Regions from separate parts of the Mobilicoccus sp. genome, predicted to be linked through region 1. Evidence: riboswitches for the same ligand, from Rfam matches in the RefSeq annotation. Region 1 holds a riboswitch; each other region holds the start of a gene.
What was found. Region 1 has a riboswitch for cobalamin ahead of RT054_RS01070 (energy-coupling factor ABC transporter permease). Riboswitches for the same ligand answer to the same signal wherever they lie in the genome.
Positions count from the first base shown of each region.

Region 2: another riboswitch for cobalamin. It lies ahead of RT054_RS12150 (hypothetical protein); the one in region 1 lies ahead of RT054_RS01070 (energy-coupling factor ABC transporter permease).
Region 3: another riboswitch for cobalamin. It lies ahead of RT054_RS08085 (hypothetical protein); the one in region 1 lies ahead of RT054_RS01070 (energy-coupling factor ABC transporter permease).

Region 1 is NZ_DAMBGD010000001.1:242,046-249,137, reverse strand. It holds gene RT054_RS01090 (ATP-binding cassette domain-containing protein) at 1-41, opposite strand, end outside; gene cbiQ (cobalt ECF transporter T component CbiQ) at 38-859, opposite strand; gene RT054_RS01080 (hypothetical protein) at 916-1,203, shown strand; gene RT054_RS01075 (energy-coupling factor ABC transporter substrate-binding protein) at 1,296-1,631, opposite strand; gene RT054_RS01070 (energy-coupling factor ABC transporter permease) at 1,628-2,386, opposite strand; cobalamin riboswitch at 2,410-2,538, opposite strand; gene tpx (thiol peroxidase) at 2,663-3,160, shown strand; gene RT054_RS01060 (thioredoxin domain-containing protein) at 3,335-5,512, shown strand; gene RT054_RS01055 (extracellular solute-binding protein) at 5,804-7,092, shown strand, end outside.
Region 2 is NZ_DAMBGD010000015.1:78,346-85,437, reverse strand. It holds gene RT054_RS12155 (macro domain-containing protein) at 1-527, shown strand, start outside; cobalamin riboswitch at 1,651-1,864, shown strand; gene RT054_RS12150 (hypothetical protein) at 1,970-2,497, shown strand; gene RT054_RS12145 (methylmalonyl-CoA mutase family protein) at 2,509-4,437, shown strand; gene scpA (methylmalonyl-CoA mutase) at 4,434-6,611, shown strand; gene meaB (methylmalonyl Co-A mutase-associated GTPase MeaB) at 6,608-7,092, shown strand, end outside.
Region 3 is NZ_DAMBGD010000008.1:38,156-45,247, reverse strand. It holds gene RT054_RS08105 (low molecular weight protein-tyrosine-phosphatase) at 1-221, opposite strand, end outside; gene RT054_RS08100 (hypothetical protein) at 218-493, opposite strand; gene pabB (aminodeoxychorismate synthase component I) at 653-3,163, shown strand; gene RT054_RS08090 (aminotransferase class IV) at 3,160-4,008, shown strand; gene RT054_RS08085 (hypothetical protein) at 4,266-4,682, opposite strand; cobalamin riboswitch at 4,802-5,028, opposite strand; gene RT054_RS08080 (alpha/beta fold hydrolase) at 5,045-6,328, shown strand; gene RT054_RS08075 (rhodanese-like domain-containing protein) at 6,599-7,092, shown strand, end outside.

The DNA of each region.
Region 1 (7,092 bases):
CCGAACACGACCCCCTCGGCGCGGAGGGACTGGTGACTCATGAGACTCCTCCGGGGACGAGGGCGGCGAGCGGTCCGCCGGGAACGGCAAGGGACGAAGCGGCGAGGGACGTCGTGCCCAGAGACGTCACGACGATGACCGCGACGAGCATCACCGACGCCGCGACGAAGCGCGGCGAGGCATGTCGAGGGGGATCGAGGGTGGGCAGGGCGTCGACGTACCCGCGACCGGCCAGGCCGTCCTCCATCCTGCGGGCCCGTGACCAGGCCCGCGCGAGGGTGCCCGCCATGAGCGTCGACGCCGAGCGCATCGCCGCCTGACGGGAGGCGGAGCCCAGCCGCGCCTCCTGGGCCTCCCGGATGCTGCGGACCGACTCGAGGAGGACGAACACCATGCGGTACACGAGCGAGGCGACCTCGACCAGCGGGTCGGGGACGTGGGCACGCCGCAGCGAGGCGAGCAGATCGATCATGGGGGTCGTCGTCGCCAAGAGGAACATCGCGAGCGCGCCGGCGGTGGCCCGGACGAACAGTCCTCCCGCAGTGGGGAGCATCTGCGGCGCGAGTCCGATCGTCGGTCCGCCGTCCCAGCCCACGGTGAGCAGGACGCTCACCGCACCGACGAGGACGAACACGAGCGGCGCCACGAGACATCGGAGAAGGAGCCGCGGCCGCACCCGTGCGGGCCCGAGCATGAGCACGAGCGCCGCGACACCGGCGAGGGCACCGCCGGGCAGCGGCGGCAGCAGGACGGCGCAGCCGAGCAGTCCGAGGGAGAGGACGGCCTTGTCGAGGACGCGTCGCGTGCGCCACGGGCTCGACCAGGCCGCATCGTCGAGCGCGAGGCCGCGCGCCGTCACGACTCCCCCGCCCTCGCCGCGGGACTCGCGTCCACGCCGACTCCCGTGGTCACACCGTGGGGACGACGACGCACCCTGACGATCGCGCCCGCCGCGCCCTCGACGCGGGTGGTGCGGCGCACCTGCGGGTGGTCGAGGCGAACGATCTGGCCGTCGCCCTCGACCGCCGCGACGGATGCGTCGACGGCGGACACGTGGACGAGGACGAGGAACTCGGCCTGCGGGAGATCCGCATGACCCGCGGGGCGCGGGAGCGCACGTCGCGCGGCATGACCGCGGAGCCGACGAGCGGCGGTCGCGGGCCAGGGCTCGGCCCCTCCCCCGTGGCGAGGGAGGGGCCGTGAGCGGTCACAGAACACGAGAATAGCCAGGTCGCAAGCCGATCGGCTCGATCCGGGTCGACAACGACGTCCGGACGCATGCATTGGGTGACGGATCACCTGGCAGCGTCGGCGAGCGGAGCGTCGGCGGTCTCGCCCTCCGACCGACGGCGCCCCTGAAGCCGGCCGACGCAGTACCCGAGGGCGATCCCGCCGAGGGCGGCCTGCGCGGCGAAGAGTCCGGACTCCAGCTCACCGGACCCGAGCTCGACCACGGGGTGGAACCACGGGGTCACGCCGTCCTCGTCGAGGACCTCGGTGACCTGGGCATCGGTGCCGCCGAAGGTCTCCTCGGCGTCGGGAGCCTGGCGCAGGCCGCCGAGGTAGAACGACAGCGCGAGCACCGCGGCGATCGCGAGGAGCAGGCCGACGGTGACGGTGTGCTTCCTCATCGGGCCACCTCCGTGGTGGTCGTGCCGGTTGCGCCGGCGGTGTCGGCCGTAGGCGCCGAGTCGGACGTCGTGGCCGAGGGCGTCGGAGTCGTGGGCCAGGGTGCGCGGAGCACGCCGAGACGGATCAACTCCGGTCGCGCGACGTCACGCAGGAGGCGGAACACGAGGACGGTGAGGAACCCCTCGACGATGGCGAGCGGGATCTGCGTGATCGCGAAGATCGACAGGAACTTCACCGCGGCGCCGGCGAAACCGGAGGTGGCGTCGGGGTAGGCGATCGCGAGCTGCAGGGAGGTCATGCAGTAGGTCGAGAGGTCGGCGAGGGTGGCGGCGCCGAAGATCGCGACCGACGTGCCGAAGCGACGCAGCAGACACCACGTGCCGTAGGCGACCCAGGGGCCGACGATGCCCATGGAGAACACGTTGGCGCCGAGGGTCGTGATGCCGCCGTGGGCGAGCAACAACGCCTGGAACAACAGGACGACCGTGCAGAGGAACGCCATGACCGGAGGTCGGAAGAGGACGGCGCCGAGGCCGGTGCCGGTCGGGTGGCTGGAGCTGCCGCTCACCGAGGGCAGCTTGATGGCCGACAGGACGAACGTGAACGCGCCCGCGGCGCCGAGCAGCAGGCGGCTCCCGGGATCGTCCCGGACCTGACGGATGACGGCGCGGCCACCATGGATGACGAACGGGGCCGACGCGACCGCCCAGGCGGCGGCATGGAGTGGGGGGAGGTACCCCTCGGCGATGTGCATGTGGTTCTCCTTCGGGGATGACGCGTCCCCATCGGGCCGTCGGCGAGTGTCTGACTCGGGCCCGCGGGGGCCCTCACAGTGGCGCGACCGTGCCGGATTCGAACCGGCTTCCTCACCTGACGGCGGAGTGTGCTGACCCGGCGAGTATGACACCCCGCCGCGACCGCCCCCAGGGGCGGGGACGACGGGATCGACGAGACGCCCGCGCCTCTCCGACGTCTCCGCGCCCGGCCCTCCCCACCGCTGTGGACCGGCCTCCCGTGTTAGACAGGCCTCATGGCTACGACTGCACTCAAGGGCAACCCCGTCCAGACCTCCGGCGAACTTCCCGGCATCGGCGGCCGCGCGCCGGGCTTCACCCTCACCGGTACCGACCTCTCCGACCTCACCGCCAGCGAGCTCGAGGGCCGCCGCGTCGTCCTCAACATCTTCCCCAGCGTCGACACGGGCGTCTGCGCCCAGAGCGTGCGCACGTTCAACGAGCGGGCCACCGACCTCGACGGCACCACGGTCGTGTGCGTCTCGGCCGACCTCCCGTTCGCCCTGGCCCGCTTCTGCGGCGCCGAGGGCATCGAGAACGTCACCGCGGCCAGCACCTTCCGCAGCGACTTCGGCCGCACCTACGGCGTCCAGATGGTCGACGGGCCGTTCCGCGGCCTGCTCGCCCGCGCGGTCGTCGTGCTCGACGAGGAGGGCAAGGTCCTCTACACCGAGCTCGTCCCCGAGATCGGCCAGGAGCCCGACTACGACGCCGCGATCGCCGCGCTGTCCTGACCCCACCACCCGCGCGCGACGGGGGCCGATCACGACGACCGTGGTCGGCCCCCGTCGTCGTCGCGTGGCCCGTCACGTGATCGGCCCGCCCCGCCCGCCCGCCGGATCGCCCCCTCGCCACTCGGGCGTCGTCGCCGCTCACACGCTGTCGGTCGCGCGTCCTACCGTGGGCCCATGACGAACCGACTCGCCGACGCCTCGAGCCCCTACCTGCGTCAGCACGCGCACAACCCGGTCGACTGGTGGCCCTGGTGCGAGGAGGCGCTCACCGAGGCACGCGAGCGCGACGTCCCGATCCTCCTGTCGGTCGGATACGCGGCGTGTCACTGGTGCCACGTCATGGCGCACGAGGTGTTCGAGGACGCGGAGGTCGGCGCGGCGCTGCGGGAGGGGTTCGTCGCGATCAAGGTCGACCGGGAGGAACGCCCCGACCTCGACTCCGTGTACATGTCGGCGACCATCGCGCTCACCGGGCGCGGCGGATGGCCGATGACCTGCCTGCTCACCCCCGACGGTCGGCCGTTCTTCGCCGCGACCTACATCCCCCGGCCCCAGTTCCTCCACCTTCTCGCGAGCGCGTCGGAGGCGTGGACCGATCGCCGCGCCGAGGTGGAGGACTCCGCCGACCGCATCGCCGAGGCCCTGCGCGCCCAGGTCGAGGCGCAGGCCAACCTCGCCCCGGTGCTGGACGACGGGACGGGTGCCGTCGACCGAACCGTCGGCGGCGTCGTCACCGGCGTCGAGGGCCCCGGAGCGACGCCCGGGTCGGTGCTCGACGCGGCGCTCGACGCCGCCGAGGAGCGGGCCGCCTCGACGTTCGACTGGGCCCGAGGCGGGTTCGGCACGGCCCCCAAGTTCCCGCCGTCGATGGTGCTCTCGTGGCTGCTGCGCCACCATGACCGCACGGGGACGCCGCGCGCGCTGCAGATGGTGGAGTCCACGTGCGAGGCCATGGCTCGCGGAGGCCTGTACGACCAGCTCGCGGGCGGGTTCGCGCGGTACTCCACCGATGCGGACTGGATCGTGCCCCACTTCGAGAAGATGCTCTACGACAACGCGCTGCTGCTCTCGGTGTACGCCGACTGGTACCGGGTGAGCGGGTCCCCGCTGGCCGAGCGCGTCACCCGGGAGACCGCCGAGTTCCTCCTCCGCGACCTGCGGACCCCCGAGGGCGCGTTCGCCTCGGCGCTCGACGCCGACACCCCGATCACCCCGGTCACTTCGGCCACCCCGACCACCCCGGTCACTCCGGACACGGCGGGGGCGGTGGGGGGCGATGGGGCCGACAGGTCGCACGGGGGCTCGTCGTCCATCGGTGTCGAGGGCGCGACGTACGTGTGGACCCCGGCGCAACTCGTCGAGGTACTCGGCGAGGAGGACGGCGCGAGCGCCGCGCTGCTCCTGGAGGTCACCGAGCTCGGAACGTTCGAGCGGGGCACCTCGGTGCTCCAACGCCGCGTCGACGCCGACCCGGCGTGGTGGCGGTCGGTGCGGGACCGGCTGTGGCGGGCTCGCGACGCCCGGCCTCAGCCGTCGCGCGACGACAAGATCGTCACCGCCTGGAACGGTCTCGCGATCGCGGCGCTCGCCGACGCCGGAACCGCGCTCGGCGAGCATCGGTTCATCGACGCCGCCGCGAACTGCGCCGAGTTCGTCGTCGGCACCCACCTCGTCGACGGGCGATGCCGCCGCACGTCCCGAGCCGGCGTCGTCGGTGAGGCGCTCGGCGTCGCCGAGGATCACGGCAACCTCGCCCACGGCCTCGTCCGGTTGCACGCCGCCACCGGCCGACCGGTGTGGCTGGAGGTGGCCGGTGCGCTGCTCGACGTCGCGGTCGATCTGTTCGACGCCCCCGACGGCGGTTTCCACGACACCGGGAACGACGCCGAGCGCCTGCTCCTGCGGCCCCGCAGCGACAGCGACGACGCCGAACCGTGCGGTCTCTCCTCCCTCTCCCGCGCGCTGCTCGAGTACGGCGCCTACGCAGGCTCGACGGCGCACCTCGACCGGGCGCGGATCGCCCTCGACGTCGGCTGTCGGGTCGCGCTCCGCACCCCGACGTTCGGCGGGTGGACCCTGGCCGCCGCCGAACTCGTCGCCGCAGGCCCCCTCACGGTCGCGATCACCTCTCCGCCGGGCGAGGAGGCCGACGTCACCGGTCTCGTCTCCGCCTCCGCCCGCCACCCGCGGGCCTTCGTGCTCGTCGGGGCGCCGGACTCCGCGCCGCTGCTCACCGACCGCCCCGCGCGCCACGGCGTCCCCACGGCCTACGTCTGTCGCGGCACCGTCTGCGACGCCCCGCTCACCCGCGTCGAGCAGCTCGAGGAGGCGATCGCCACCCCCGCACCGTGACCCCGCCGCGACGACACCCCCGGGAGGCCGGGTCCCGGCCGCCCACCTCCATCCGCTCCCGGTCCGCCGCGTCCCCTCCTCCCCATCTGCGCCCCTTCGGGGAGTACGGTCACGACACGATCGACCCGATCGACGCGAGGGCGCCACGACACCACCCGTCGATCCCGTCGTTCCCGTCGTTCCCGTCGATCCCGGCCGGCCCCACGTCGGCGACGGGAGAGCCGTCACCCGCACCGAGCCGTCACCCCGGAGGTCCGTCCGATCCCCCGGAGCACACCGACAGGAGTCCCCATGAGCCGCCCGTTCGCCCGTCTCGTCGCCGTCGCCGGCATCGGTTGTCTCGCCCTGTCCGCCTGCGCGCCGGGGTCCAACACGGCGGGTGCGCCGCCGGAGAACACTCAGACCGGCACCGTGGGCCGGGACCCGGCCTCGCTCGGCGACGTGACCCTCACCGTGTGGGACCAGGAGGTCCGCGGCGGTCAGGCCGCCCAGATCACCAAGCTCAACGACGCGTTCCAGAAGAAGTACCCGAACATCAAGCTGCAGCGCGTCTCGCGGTCGTTCGACGACCTCAACAAGACGATCAAGCTCGCCCTCTCCGGCGACAACCCGCCGGACGTGTTCCAGACCAACAACGGTCGCGCCGACATGGGCACGTTCGTCAAGGGCCGGCTCATCCTCCCGCTCGACCGGTACGCGCAGGCCTACGGGTGGGACCAGCGCTACCCCGAGTCGGTGCGTCAATACTCGAGCTACTCCCCCGACGGCGCCACCTTCGGGCGAGGCTCCCTCTACGGCCTCCCGCAGGTCGGTGAGGTGGTCGGCGTCTACGTCAACAAGAAGCACCTGCAGGAGGCCGGACTGTCGACCCCCAAGACCTGGGAGGAGTTCGAGGCCGGCCTCGCCACGCTCAAGTCCAAGCGCCCGAACGAGGCGCCGCTCGTCCTCGGCAACCTCGACAAGTGGCCCGCCGTCCACGTGTTCGGCCCCGTCCAGGCACAGCACGTCGCCCCCGACACCATCCGACGCCTCGGGTTCGGGCAGCGCGGCGGCTCGTGGCAGACGCCCGAGAACACCGCGGCCGCACAGAACCTCGTCGAGTGGGTGGACAAGGGCTACATCGACGCCAAGGCCAACGGGCTCGGCTACGACCCCGCGTGGCAGTCGTTCGGCAAGGGCACCGGCACCTACCTCATGGCCGGCACCTGGCTCGCTCCGGACCTGTCCACGGCGATGAAGGACGACGTGACGTTCATCCTGCCGCCGCCCTCGGCCGCGGCCGGCGGCAAGGTCGTCTCCACCGGCGGCACCGGCATCCCGTGGGCGATCTCGGCGAAGAGCAAGAACCCCGACGCCGCGGCGGCGTACATCGACTTCATCACGAACTCCCAGGCGATGAAGGTCCTCGCCGAGACCGGTAACCTGCCCGTCGTCGAGACCGCGTCGCAGAAGGCGCCCGACGCCCTCACCCAGGACGTGTTCACGGCGTTCGGCACGGTCGTCGACGAGAACGGTCTCGTGCCCTACCTCGACTATGCGACCCCCACGATGGGCGACACGCTCGGTGCCGCACTGCAGGA
Region 2 (7,092 bases), on a different contig from region 1:
TCGCCGGCTACCACGCCGCGGCCTGGGAGTGGCCCGGACTCATCGGCACCCAGAAGCTCGCCTACTTGCTGCAAGAGTCCGGTGAACCGCTCGGGCTCCACTACGCCAAGGGCCCGTACGGCCCGTACGCAGACGATCTCCGCAAGGCGCTGCGTGACATGGAGGGGCACTTCATCACCGGCTTCGGCGACGGCTCGACGTCCCCCCTCGACGCAGAGGCGCTGGAAGTCACCGAGAGCGCCCGACACCGGCTCCACGACACTGTCGTCCAGTCTCCCGACACTGCGGCCCGGACCCGGCGCGTACTCACTCTCATCAGTGGCTTCGAAGGAACCTACGACCTCGAACTGCTCGCCTCCGTTCACTGGGCCTCCGTCCACGAAGGCGCTGCGGACCCTGACGCGGCCAGCCGTATCATCCGTGACTGGACGAGCCGCAAGGCCACGCTTTTCAGTCCTGACCACGTGGCAACCGCCTGGGAGGCCCTCGAACGTGACTCCTGGCTGCGGCGACCCGCGTACGCCTGACGCGACATGGCCGGCTACGGGGACGGCGATTCCCTGGCCCCGCTGGACGCCGCTCGTCACGTGACGTCTCGGAGCTTTGCGCCGCTGTTGCGTTCGTCGCCACGCACCTCCTCACCGATGTCCTCGCCGGGGGCGTCGACGCGGCGTTTGTCATCTCCAATGACTCCGGCCTGAAGTCGCCGATCGCACGGGCCCGCGGACGCGTGCCCGTGGGCATGATGAACCCGTCTGGCGGGAACACCGCGGGTGACCTGCGCGGGAAGCCGACCGATGGTGTCGGCGGCAGCTGGTGGCGCACCCTCCGAGCGCCGGGCTTCACCACCCATCGATTGCCTGATGCCGTCGGGACGATCACGAAGCCCCCCGCAGTGGTGAGGTCGCCGGGCCGGCCGTTGCCATGGTGAGCCCGACGGGCTAGGGTGGACACATCACTCACCCGGTCCCTCGTGGGCCGGGTCTTTTTTCTGCGCGACGAGTGAATTGCGCTATCTGTGTCACCCCGGTGCTCTGATCGACTTCAGGTACTCGATCCCGGCTTGGTACAGCAGATTCAGCGCGAGCTGCTTCGTCACCTCGTACCGCTCCGCCTGGTCGGCGTGCGCCGTCATGGACGCCGTGACCGCGTCGAACGCAACGACCGGACGTGTCTGGGAGGCATCAGCGAACTACCAGGCGTCCCCGAACCACGCGCACTCATCCCGGATGACCGACTCCACGACACCGTCGTGCAGTTCACCGGCACTGCGGCCCGGACCCGGCACGTCCTTGCTCTCATCAGTGGCTTCGAAGGAACCTACGACCTCGAACTGCTCGCCTCCGTTCACTGGGCCTCCGTCCACGAAGGCGCTGCTGACCCTGACACGACACAGCCGCACCCATCCCTGACGCCCGGTTCCGGAGCCCCGCGGGTCAGGTGTCGCGAGCGTGGGCCGTGGCCGGCGGCGCGGAGGCGATGGAGGAGCCTCAGCCCTCAGCGATCGAGCCACGACGGCTCGGTCATCCAGGCCGGAGCCACTCGGGGCTGGAGCAGCGGGTCATCCGGGCGACACGCCGCGGCATGTCCCCGGGGGGATGGGGACCGAGGTCCCGAGCGGCTCGCACCCCGGACCGCATCGGATTCTCGCGCTACGGTGGTGGTGCTGGTTCTCCCGCGTCTCGCGCGGGAGTCGTAAGAGGGAATCCGGTGTGAATCCGGAGCTGCCCCGCAGCGGTGAGTGGGAACGAACGTCGTCACGAAGCACTGGGAAGACCACCTGGGAAGCGACGGCAAGTAGGAACAGCGGTCATTCCGCACCGGCCCACGAGTCCGAAGACCTGCCAGTGCGCCGCACACCCGTGCGTCGCGCCCGTGTACACCGCCTCGAGGGAAGGCCGGCACACACCGCCCGCGATGTCGCGGCGGCGGCGCCGTTCGACCCTCGGTTCCCACCGGGAGGTCAGCAATGCCCGTCGACACCGAACGCACACGACGTCTCGAGCCGTCTCATCGGGGCTTCATCGGGCCCGTGCGCCTGTCGCGCTACAACGAGGAGAGGGACGTCCTCGCCCTCACGGACGAACTCGCTCATCTCGAGGCCCAGGGCCGAGGTGCCACCGACCCCGAGCTGTCCTGGCTGAGGCCCGCGCTCGCTCGACCGGAGTTCGACCTGGTCACGGCCGGTGTCGACGGACGTCTGGCCGGGTTCGTGGCCGGGAACCTCGGGGCCGACCTCACCCTCGCGCGTCTCGTCGTGGCCTCCGCCGCGCTCGACGCGCACCCGGAGATCCCCGCGCTGCTCCTCGAGACGATCCTCGCCCACGAGGACCGCCCCTGGGCCGACATCGTCGTTGCCCGCGGGTTCGCGGGGCTGACGGTGCTGGTGGAGCAGGGCTGGGAGGTCGTGCCGACACGCGACGGCGACGCCTGCGCCGGCACGAGCAGTATTGGAACGGTCCGCCTGTCCGCGGCGCACCTCGATCACGACGCATGAACAGGCAGGCCATGGCTGACGACACGCCACTCGCGGCAGGATTCGACACCCTGACCGATGAGAACTGGCGGACCCTCGCGGCCGCCGCCCTCAACCGCAAGCGACCGCCGGAGCGGCATCTCGACGGGGACGCAGCGGTGAAGCGCCTGCTCACCCACACCGTCGACGGGCTGACGATCAGCCCGCTGTACCGCCGCTTCGAGGGCACGCTCGGTCGGCCTGGCCTCATGCCCTTCACGCGGGGCACGGCCCTGCGGGACCCGCACGCGCCTTGGGAGATCCGGCAACTCCACGCCGGCAGCGACGCCGCGGCCACCCGCAAGGCCGTGCTTCTCGACCTCGAGCGCGGCGTCACCGGTCTGTGGCTGCACACCGGCCCGGGCGCCATCGCCGTCGACGACCTGTCGACGGTCCTCTCCGGCGTCTACCTCGACCTCGCCCCGGTGACGGTGAGCGGCGTCGAGGAGGACCGCCCCGCCGCCGACGCGCTCATGGCCCTGTGGGCCGAGTGCGGACTCGCCGACGACGCCGTCTCCGGAGTCCTCGGCCACGACCCCCTCGGCCGCCACGCCCGCTCCGGCGGCGGCTCGGGCGCGGTCGACATGTCCGACCTCGTCGACGCCGGACGCACCTGCCTTTCGCGGTATCCGCAGGTCAGGGCCGGTGTCGTCGACGCCCGGCCCTACCACGACGCCGGCGCCGGTGACGTCGAGGAACTCGCCTGCGCGATCACCACCGGCATCGCCTACCTGCGCGCCTTCGAGGAGGCCGGCATCGCCCCGGCCGACGCGGTGACGCAGTGGGAGTTCCGCCTCGCCGCCACCGCCGACCAGTTCCTCACCATCGCCAAGCTCCGCGCGCTGCGACGCCTGTGGGCGCGGGTCGCCGAGTCGTGCGGCGTCCCCGAGGAGCGTCGCGGCGCCCGCCAGCACGCCGTCACCTCGTGGCGGATGCTCACCCGCGACGACCCGTGGGTGAACATGCTGCGTGGCACCGTCGCGTGCTTCGCCTCCGCCGTCGGCGGGGCCGAGGCGATCACCGTCGCCCCGTTCGACTCCGTGTGGGGCGAGCCCGAGGTGCTGCCCCGCCGCATCGCCCGCAACACCCAGATCCTCGTCGCCGAGGAGTCCAGCCTTGGGCGGGTCACCGACCCCGCGGGCGGATCCTGGTACGTCGAGTCCCTCACCGACGACCTCGCGCGCCGGGCCTGGGAATTCGTCCAGGCCATCGAGGCCGAGGGGGGCATGGCGACGGCGTTGGCCGGCAGCCTCGTCACCGACCGCATCGCCGCCGTCGCCGCCGAACGCGAGACGCGCCTGGCCCACCGCACCCAGCCGATCACCGGCGTCAGCACCTTCCCCAACATCACCGAACGCTCCCTGCGCGAGAGCGCCCCCGTCGCCGAGGGCCGCGGGGTCGACGAGCAGCCCGGACTACTGCCGCGCCGCGACGCCGAGATGTTCGAGGCGCTGCGCGACCGGTCCGCCGCGCACGAGACCGCCACCGGCACGCGTCCCGAGGCCGTCCTCGTCTGCCTCGGCACCCGCCGCGACTACGGTCCCCGCGAGATGTTCATCGCGAACCTCCTCGCCGTCGGCGGCATCGCGACCCGCTCGATCGAGGTCGACTCCGCCGAGGCCCTCACCGCGGCGCTGTCCGACGCGAGTGCCCCCACGCTCGCCGTCCTCTGTTCCTCGGCCGACGTGTACGAACGCCTCGCGCCGGACGCGCTCGCCGCCCTCCGTGAGGCGGGCGTGGGCCGCGTCCTCATGGCCGGTCGCGCGACCGAGTACCCCCCGCGTGGTGAGGACGGTGCCGACCGCGCCGACTCCGAGGCGACGGTGACCGCCGCCGACGCCCCCGACGGCGTCGTCCACGACGGCATCGACGTCGTCGACACCCTGCACACCGTTCTCGACGACATGGGAGTGGCCCGATGACGATCCCGCGTTTTGACTCGATCGAACTCGGCGACGGCCTGCCCGACGCCGAGGACGCCGCCCGCTGGACCCAGGCGCTGGGGGAAGACCCCGAGCCGTGGGAGACACCCGAGCGCATCGTCGTCCCGCGTCTGTTCACCGAGGACGACCTCGACGGCCTGGACTTCCTCGAGACCGTGCCCGGCGCGCCGCCGTTCCTGCGCGGCCCGTACCCGACGATGTACGTCAACCAGCCCTGGACCGTGCGCCAGTACGCCGGGTTCTCCACCGCCGAGGAGTCCAACGCCTTCTACCGCCGCAACCTCGCGGCCGGCCAGAAGGGTCTGTCGATCGCGTTCGACCTCGCCACGCACCGCGGGTACGACTCCGACCACCCGCGCGTCGCCGGTGACGTCGGCATGGCGGGCGTGGCCATCGACTCGATCTACGACATGCGCACCCTCTTCGACGGCATCCCGCTGGACCGCATGAGCGTGTCGATGACGATGAACGGCGCCGTGCTGCCGGTGCTCGCGCTCTACGTCGTCGCCGCCGAGGAACAGGGCGTCACCCCCCAGCAGCTGTCGGGCACCATCCAGAACGACATCCTCAAAGAGTTCATGGTGCGCAACACCTACATCTACCCGCCGCTGCCCTCGATGCGGATCATCTCCGACATCTTCGCGTTCACCAGCACGAACATGCCGCGGTTCAACTCGATCTCGATCTCCGGCTACCACATGCAGGAGGCCGGGGCGACGGCCGACATCGAGATGGCCTACACCCTCGCCGACGGCGTCGAGTACATCCGTGCGGGCCGCTCGGTCGGCCTCGACGTCGACGCGTTCGCGCCGCGGCTCAGCTTCTTCTGGGCCATCGGCATGAACTCCTTCATGGAGATCGCGAAGATGCGCGCCGCCCGCCTGCTGTGGGCGCGGCTCGTCCGAGAGTTCGGCCCCAAGAAGTCGACGAGCATGTCGCTGCGCACCCACAGCCAGACCTCCGGCTGGTCGCTCACCGCGCAGGACGTCTACAACAACGTGATCCGCACGTGCCTCGAGGCGATGGCCGCGACCCAGGGCCACACCCAGTCGCTGCACACCAACGCCCTCGACGAGGCCATCGCGCTGCCCACCGACTTCAGCGCCCGCATCGCCCGCAACACCCAGCTCTTCCTCCAGCAGGAGTCGGGCACGTGCCGGGTCATCGACCCGTGGGGCGGCAGCGCCTACATCGAGAAGCTCACCCACGACCTGGCCCGCCGCGCGTGGGCGCACATCGAGGAGGTCGAGCAGGCGGGTGGCATGGCCAAGGCCATCGAGGCCGGCATCCCCAAGCTGCGCATCGAGGAGGCCGCGGCCCGCACCCAGGCCCGCATCGACTCCGGCCGTCAGCCCGTCATCGGCGTCAACAAGTACCTCGTCGAGGGTGACGAGGGCATCGAGGTCCTCAAGGTCGACAACGCCTCCGTGCGCCGCCAGCAGATCGAGAAGCTGCGCCGCCTGCGCGAGGAGCGCGACGAGGAGAAGGTGACCGCGGCCCTCGCGAAGCTCACCCGCGTCGCCGAGGACCCGCAGGCCGGTGACAACCTGTTGCAGGCCAGCATCGACGCCGCCCGGGTCATGGCGACCGTCGGCGAGATCTCCGATGCGATGGAGAAGCCGTTCGGCCGCTTCACCGCCCAGATCCGCACGATCAGCGGCGTCTACCGAGAGGAGTCCGGCACGAACACCAACCTCGACCGCGCCTCCGGCCTCGTCGCCCGCTTCGAGGAGCTCGAGGGTCGCCGCCCCCGCATCCTCGTCGCCAAGATGGGGCAGGACGGCCACGACCGCGGTCAGAAGGTCATCTCCACCGCGTTCGCCGACCTCGGCTTCGACGTCGACGTGGGCCCGCTGTTCCAGACGCCCGCGGAGGTGGCCCGGCAGGCCATCGAAGCCGACGTGCACGTCGTCGGCGTGAGTTCCCTCGCCGCCGGACACCTCACCCTGGTGCCCGCGCTGCGCAGGGAACTCGACGAGCGCGGACGTCCCGACATGGTCATCGTCGTCGGCGGCGTCATCCCCGCCCAGGACTTCGACGCGCTCCGCGAGGCCGGGGCCGACGCGATCTACCCGCCGGGCACGGTGATCCCGGAGGCCGCGTGCGGACTCGTGGAGACCCTCATCGCCCGCCTGGAGGAGGACGACGTATGAGGCGCGGACTCGCCGCCGCCGACCTCGAACAGGGCGTCCGTGAGGGGTCGCGGGCGATCATGGCCCGCGCGATCACGGTTCTCGAATCCTCACGACCCGACGACCGGCACGTCGCACGCGACCTCCTCGCCCGCCTCGAGCCGGACACGGGCTCGGCCGTCCGGGTGGGGATCTCCGGTGTCCCCGGCGCCGGCAAGTCGACCTTCATCGACGAACTCGGCACGCGGCTCATCGAGCAGGGGCGCCGCGTCGCGGTGCTCGCCGTCGACCCCAGCTCGTCGCGCACCGGTGGCAGCATCCTCGGCGATCGCACCCGCATGGCCCGTCTCGCCGCGAGCGACGCCGCGTTCATCCGCCCGTCCCCGTCGGGGTGTCACCTCGGTGGCATCGCACGGGCGACGCGGGAGGCGATGGTCGTCGTCGAAGCCGCCGGGTACGACGTCGTCCTCGTCGAGACCGTCGGCGTCGGCCAGTCGGAGGT
Region 3 (7,092 bases), on a different contig from region 1:
GCGCGGTGGGCGGATCCGTCGTAGCCGGCCGAGCGCAGGGCCCGCACGGTGCGCGGGTCGGCGCCGTGACCGACGTGCCAGTCGCCCGTGCCCGCCGAGTCGACGATCACGTCGTCGGCGAGGCCCGCCTCCTCGAAGCGGCGTCGCAAGACGATCTCGCCCATCGGGGAGCGGCAGATGTTGCCCGAGCACACGACGCAGATGCGATAGGGATCGCTCACGACTCCTCGCCCGCGCGGTCGGGACCCGTGCCGTCGTCCTCGTGGCCGTGGGTGAGCGAACCGTCGCGGCGGCGCCGGATGCGGGGGATCGGGCCGGTGAGATGGTTGCCCGGGGTGCCCCAGGGGGCGGTGACGACCGGCCACGACGAGGAGACCGGCTCCTCGACGAGGGTGCCGTCGCGGTCGGTGCGACCATCGGGCGTTCGCGCCGGCGTGGCCGTGGGATCCACCGGACCCTCCGCGCCGGGGATGGGCGATTCGGCGTCGGACATGGGACCTCCAACCTGATTCGGGCTCCGCCCACTGTGACACAGCACGGTGCAGGTGGGCGTTCGCCGTGGATGTGACGTCCTCGGGCGACGGGTGGTGACGCAGGTGAGCGGACGCGTCGACCCCGGGCTCGGTCGGCGCGTCGTCGCGACTGGGCGATCATGGACGACGACCCGGTCACACGACCGGACGGCCGCGGCGATCGACGGGAGGACACGGTGCGGGTCCTCGTCGTCGACAACCACGACTCGTTCACGGGCAACCTCGTCCACGACATCGCCCGGGTGACCGGCCGGGTTCCGGACGTCGTCCTCGCCGACGCCACCCCACCCGACCCCCTGGAAGACTGGCTGGGCGGCTACGACGCGGTCGTCGTCTCCCCCGGCCCCGGCACCCCCGAGAACCCGGCCGATCTGGGCCTGTCCGCCGCCGTCGTCCGCCAGGCCGAGGTGCCGGTCCTCGGGGTGTGCCTCGGGATGCAGGCCCTCGCCCACGCGGCCGGCGCCCGCGTCGTCCGCGCCCCCTCGCCCGTGCACGGCGAGATCGGGGACGTCCGTCACGACGGCTCGGGCCTGTTCGCCGGGCTTCCCGACCCGCTCCCGATGGTGCGCTACCACTCCCTCGTCGTCACCGACCTGCCCGAGACCCTCGTCGTCGACGCGACCTCCGACGGGCTCGTCATGGCGCTCCACCACCGCGACCGGCCGCTGTGGGGCATCCAGACCCACCCCGAGTCGATCTGCTCCGTCGGTGGCCGAGACCTCATGCGGACCTTCCTCCAGCTCGCCGATCGCTGGAACGCCGATCGTCGCCGGGGGACCCAGGATCGCGCGGGCACCGGGAGCGGCGCGGTCGAGGGGGATCGCTCGACCGAGGGGGAACGCTCGACCGAGGCGGACCATTCGTCCCCGCAGGAGCGGTCGCTCACGACTACGGGCGGAGGCCCGTCCGGGGCCTCGGTCCCGGCCCCGTCCCCGGGCCGCCGATGGCGGGCGGTGGCGACACGGGTGGGCTTCTCCGGTTCCGCCGAGGCCGTGTACGACGCGGTCTTCCGAGGTGAGGCGTACTCGTGGTGGCTCGACTCGGCGACAGCCCCCGGCGTCGGTGGTGTCTCCGCCTGCGGGTCCGGTTCCGGACCGCTCGCCCGGATCGCGACCGTCGACGGCGACGGCCACCTCGTCGTGCACGACGCCTCGGGGGTGCCGTTCGCGGACGTCGGCGACGGAGACGTCCTCGACGTCGTCGCATCCGACCTCGGTGTCCTCGAGGTCGAAGTGGTCGACGTCGAGGTGGTCGACGTTGCGGACGGGGCGGAGCCGCGGGGCTTCCCTGATCCGGACACCCGCGAGGGCGGCGCCGGCTTCCCGCTCCCGTTCCAGCCGGGCTGGGTGGGGTACATCGGCTACGAGGAGGCGTGCGCGATGCTCCTTCCGGGCGACGCCCCGGCGGTGGACGCCGGAGGTCCGCCCCGGGCCGTCCTCGTGCGCACCGATCGCCTCGTGGCCCTCGACCACGTGGGCGCGGCCTGGGTCGTCGCGCTCGTCGACGCCTCGTGCGAGGAGCAGCAGCGGGCCTGGCTGCGGGCGACCGCCGCCAGGCTCGACGCGCTCGTCCGGGACACGACGCCCGACGACACCACGCCCGACTGCGCCGACGTCGTCGCGGTCGCCGAGGCCGACGCCGATGCGGACGTCGACACCCTGGCCTCCGTCGACGTCGTCGACGTCACGCTGCGGCACGACCGGGCGGCCTACCTCGACCTCATCGCCCGGGCGCAGGAGTTCATCGCCGCCGGTGAGAGCTACGAGCTGTGTCTCACCAACCGCATCGAGGTCGACGCCGCGCCCGACCCGTTCGCCCTCTACCGGCGCCTGCGGGAGACCTCGCCGCGCCCGTTCGCCGCCTACCTCGACCTCGGCGGGACGCAGGTCCTGTCCGCCTCCCCGGAGCGGTTCCTGCGGGTCCGTCCCGAGGGTGGCGTGCGCCGCGTCGAGGCCAAACCCATCAAGGGCACGAGGCGGCGGGGAATCACGCCCGCAGAGGACGCGGCGCTCGCCGAGGAGCTGCGCACCGACGTCAAGGAGCGGGCCGAGAACCTCATGATCGTCGACCTCCTGCGCCACGACCTCTCCCGGGTGTGCACCCCGGGCACCGTCGAGGTGCCCCTGCTCTTCGACGTCGAGACCCACGCGGGGGTGCATCAGCTCGTCAGCACGATCACCGGTGACCTCGCCGCCGATCGGACACCGGTCGACGCGATCCGTGCCGCCCTGCCCGGCGGGTCGATGACCGGCGCGCCGAAGGAACGGTCGGTGCGGCTGCTGCGTGAGCTCGAGGGGGGACCGCGGGGGGTGTACTCCGGGGTCCTCGGGTACGTGTCGGTGACGGGGGTGGTCGATCTGTCGATCGTCATCCGGACCGTCGTCGCGCACGGCGGCCGGCTCACCTACGGCGTCGGCGGCGCGATCACGGCGCGCAGCGACCCGGCGGCCGAATGGCACGAGACCTCCGTCAAAGCCGGCACCCTCGCCCGGGCGCTCGACGTCGACCTCGGGCCCGTCTTCGAGGAGGATGCCGCGTTCGGAGCGCCGGGCGTCACTCCCGCCGCTCCCGACGACGACCCCGACGGAGGCCCCTCGCTCGACGAGACGAGCGAGGGGAGACCCCGGTGAGCAGCCATCGCTGGGACGGGTCACGTTTCGTCCCCCTGCCGGGTGCGGTCGACGAAGCGCGGGTCCTCGACGTGCTGCTCGCCGAGTCGTGGCGCGAGGTCGACGGCCACGTCCGGGCCCTCGAGGCGCACCGGGATCGGTTCGCCGCCTCCCTCGCGGGCCGTGCCTCGGATGCCGTCGGTGCCCCGGCCCTCGGCGGTGGCGAGGGTCTCGATGCCGCAGCGATCATCGACGCGGCCGCGGACCTCGCCTCCCTCGACGGCGAATGGTTCCCCCGTGTCCGCATCGTCGTGCGCGACGCCGGTGACGAGACCGGTCGGGAGCCGGGACGCGAGGGGGACGCGACGCCGATCCGGGAGGTGCTCCTCGACGTCCGGCCGGGTCCGCCGCGGCAGGCCGAGGTCGCCGTGGCCGTGCGCGACCCGGGCGACCCCCGCAGGCGCCCGCGCCACAAGGGCCCGGACCTCGCCTGGGCCGGGCGGCAGATCGCCTCGGTCCGTGAACGGGGCGCCGGGGAGGTGTTGGTGCGCGACGACGCGGGGGCCGTGCTCGAGGCGGGGTGGGCCTCGGTCCTCTGGTGGGAGGGCGAGGATCTGTGCGTTCCCGACCCCGGGCTCCCCGTGCTGCCGAGCATCACGCGCGCCCTCGTCGAGGAGCGTGCGCGGGCCGAGGGACGCACGATCCGGCCGGTCCGTGCCCTCCTCGACGCCCTCGACGGGCGGGAGGCCTGGCTCCTCAACGCCTACCAGGGACTTCGGCCGGTGACGCGATGGGTCGGGTCGACGATCACGCCGGGCACCCCGGTCCGGGCCGCCGAGTGGCGCGCCTGGCTCGACTCCTGCTGACCACCTCGTCGTCGGCCGAGACGCGCCATCACTGCCGGTGGCGGGCCGCGGCGGTCGGTGCCGGGACGCTGAGTGTCGGCGGGCCCAGGGGCGTCGGGTGTGCCGACACCGGAGCAGTGAAGGGCGGTCGTTCGGGCGCACCGAGGTGGGGACGACGCCCTCGTCCCCACCGCTCCCCGCCCCACCCGCGTGTCGGCCCGGGTGGGCGGACGGCGCGGAGGGCGGGACGGGAAGCGGTCGGGTTCGGCCGAACTCGGTCAGCCTGCTCGGCCGGACTGCTCGAGACCGGGGACGCGGACCTCGACCTGCGCCCACGGAAGGTCCGCGCTGTCGACGAAGGCCTCGATGAGTTCCTCGGTCATCTCGGGGTGTCGGGCGCGGGCGTGGGTGGCGACGACGACCTGGTCGAGGGTGATGCGTCCGTCGTGGGCCGAGCCGGCGGCGAACCCGACGAGCAGGCCGTCCTCGCTCATCGTGAGGAGTCGGAATCCGGGCTTCTCGACGCAGGAGACCAGCCAGGTCTGGGTGTCCGGCGGTGTCGCGGACCCGGTGGCGGGGACGCGGGCGTCGACGAGCTCGAGGTGGGTGAGCTGGTCGGTGATGTGGAGGGCGCTGTGCCCGGGGTAGAGCACGAACCGCACGCCGTGGCGGGCGGGCAGGGACAGGGTGTTCACGGAGATGACCTCCCGGCGATGAGGCCCCGCGGGGTGGCCGAGGACGCCGCCGCGGACGAGAGAACCCACCCGAGGGGGTGTCCTCGCCCTCCCTCGGGGCGTGGGACACGGGCGCACCGCACGGCGTGCGGTGCACTGGCAGGTCTTCGGACTCGTGGGCGCCGGGGCGTGGTGCCCCCCGCGGCGCGAGGCCGCGGTGTCCTTCACCGGCGCTTCCCAGGTGGTCGTCCCAGTGCGTCTGCCGGTGTCGTTCCCACTCACCGCTGCGGGGCAGTCCCGGATTCCCACCGGGTTCCCTCTTTCCCCTCCCGGATGGACCGGGAGGACCAGCACCGCCACCGTAGCGCGCCTACCGTGGAGGCATGAGCGACTACCTCTCCCTGCCCGGAATCCGTACGCGCGAGCACGAGATCGAGGTGCCGCTCGTGCACGGGGACCCCTCACGGGGGAGCCTCACGGTGTACGCACGGGAGGTGGCGGCACCCGACGGTCCGGACCGTCCGTACCTCGTCTACCTGCAGGGCGGTCCCGGTGGTGAGGCCCCGCGTCCGAGCGGGGTGCCGTGGGCCCCGGGGTGGCTCGAGCGGGCGTTGAAGGACTACCGCGTCCTCATGCTCGACCAGCGGGGCACCGGACGCTCGACGCCGTTCGGCGAGGCCGACCTCCGGGCCGACGCGACCGGCGACTCGGGTCACGACGGGAACCCCGTCGACACCGCCACCCTCGCCGAGCGCCTCACCCACCACCGCGCCGACGCGATCGTCGCCGACGCCGAACTCCTGCGCGAGCACCTCGGGGTGGAGCGGTGGAGCCTGCTCGGGCAGAGCTTCGGTGGGTTCACGGCGCTCGCGTACCTCTCCCGGCACGCCGACCGCCTGTCGGAGGTGTACTTCACCGGTGGCCTGCCGCCCGTCGGGCGGGGAGTCGACGAGGTGTACGCCCGGACGTACGAGGCGTTGGCGGCGAAGTCCGAGCGTTTCTACCGCCGCTACCCGGGCAGCAGGGAGCGGATGCGGGCCGTCCTCGCCGCCTGCGAGGAGGGCCGGGTGCGGCTGCCGAACGGCGACGTCGTCACGCCGCCGTGGTTCCGCACCCTCGGGCACCTGCTCGGTGGGTCGACGGGGGCGGCCTCCCTCGCCCACCTCCTCGAGGGCGACGTGCGGGCCCCGTGGTTCCGCCACGACCTCGCCTCGCTGCTGCCGTTCGGGGGTCGCAACCCGCTGTACTCGGTCGTCCACGAGTCCTGTTACGCCGACGGCGGATCCACGCGCTGGTCGGCGGCGCGCACCTACCCCGAGGCGTTCCTCGCCGACGACACCCTCCTCACCGGTGAACACGTGTACCCCTGGCACTTCGAGGTGAGCAGCGAGCTGCGGCCGTACGCCGAGCTCGCCGAGGCGATGGCGCAGGTCGAGTGGCCGCGCCTCTACGACGCCGACGCGCTCGCGAACGCCGACGTCCCTTGCGCGGCGGCGATCTACGCCCGCGACGCCTACGTCGACCCCACGTTCAGCGTCGAGACCGCCGACCTCCTGCCCCGCATGCACACGTGGATCACCGACGAGTACGAGCACGACGGCCTGCGCGCCGGGGGTGGCGCGGTGCTCGACCGCCTCATCGCCCTCGCGACGGATCGCGCGCGCTGACGTCACGCGGGCGACGACCGGGGGGCGCGACGAGAGGCACATACCCATCGGGGTATGTTGAGGTCGGCCGGCTCGCGACGTCGTTCGCCCTCGGTGGCTGACGTCGTCGGCCGCGCCCGTTCCGACCGCCCCGACGGCACCGACGGCCGGCTCACTACTCCTGCGGCGCTTCTCGGCGGCAGGCCTCCCGGCCTCGCGGCTGTGAGGATCGTCGGATCGCCCCACGCACGCCCGTCCCCGTTCCGTCCTGCCGACCCCAAGGAGAACCCCATGACCCGACCCACCGACCTCTCCGTCGCCGAGGCCCGCGCGTGGCTCGGCGACGCCGACGCCCCGGTCGTCCTCGACGTGCGCACGCCCGCCGAGTTCGCCGGGACGCACATCGACGGCGCGCTCAACGTGCCGGTGGACCTCATCGAGCGATCCGCGGCGGAGATCGGATCGCAGCTCGAGGGCGAGGTGCTCCTCGTCTGCCGTACCGACCGCCGCGCCCACGAGGCGGCCCGCCTGCTCGCCCCGACGATCGGGGGCCGCGGGCACGTGCTGGTCGGCGGCATGACCGACTGGGACAAGGCCGGGCTGCCGGTCGAGCAGGGGGAGGGCGGCCCCTGGGCGATGGAGCGGCAGGTCCGCACGGTCGCCGGCGCGCTCGCGCTCACCGGTGTCCTCGCGAGCACCGTCGCGCCCAGGGCGAAGTGGCTCTCCGGCGGCATCGGCGCCGGGCTGCTGTTCGCCGGGCTCTCCGACACCTGCGGGATGTCGAA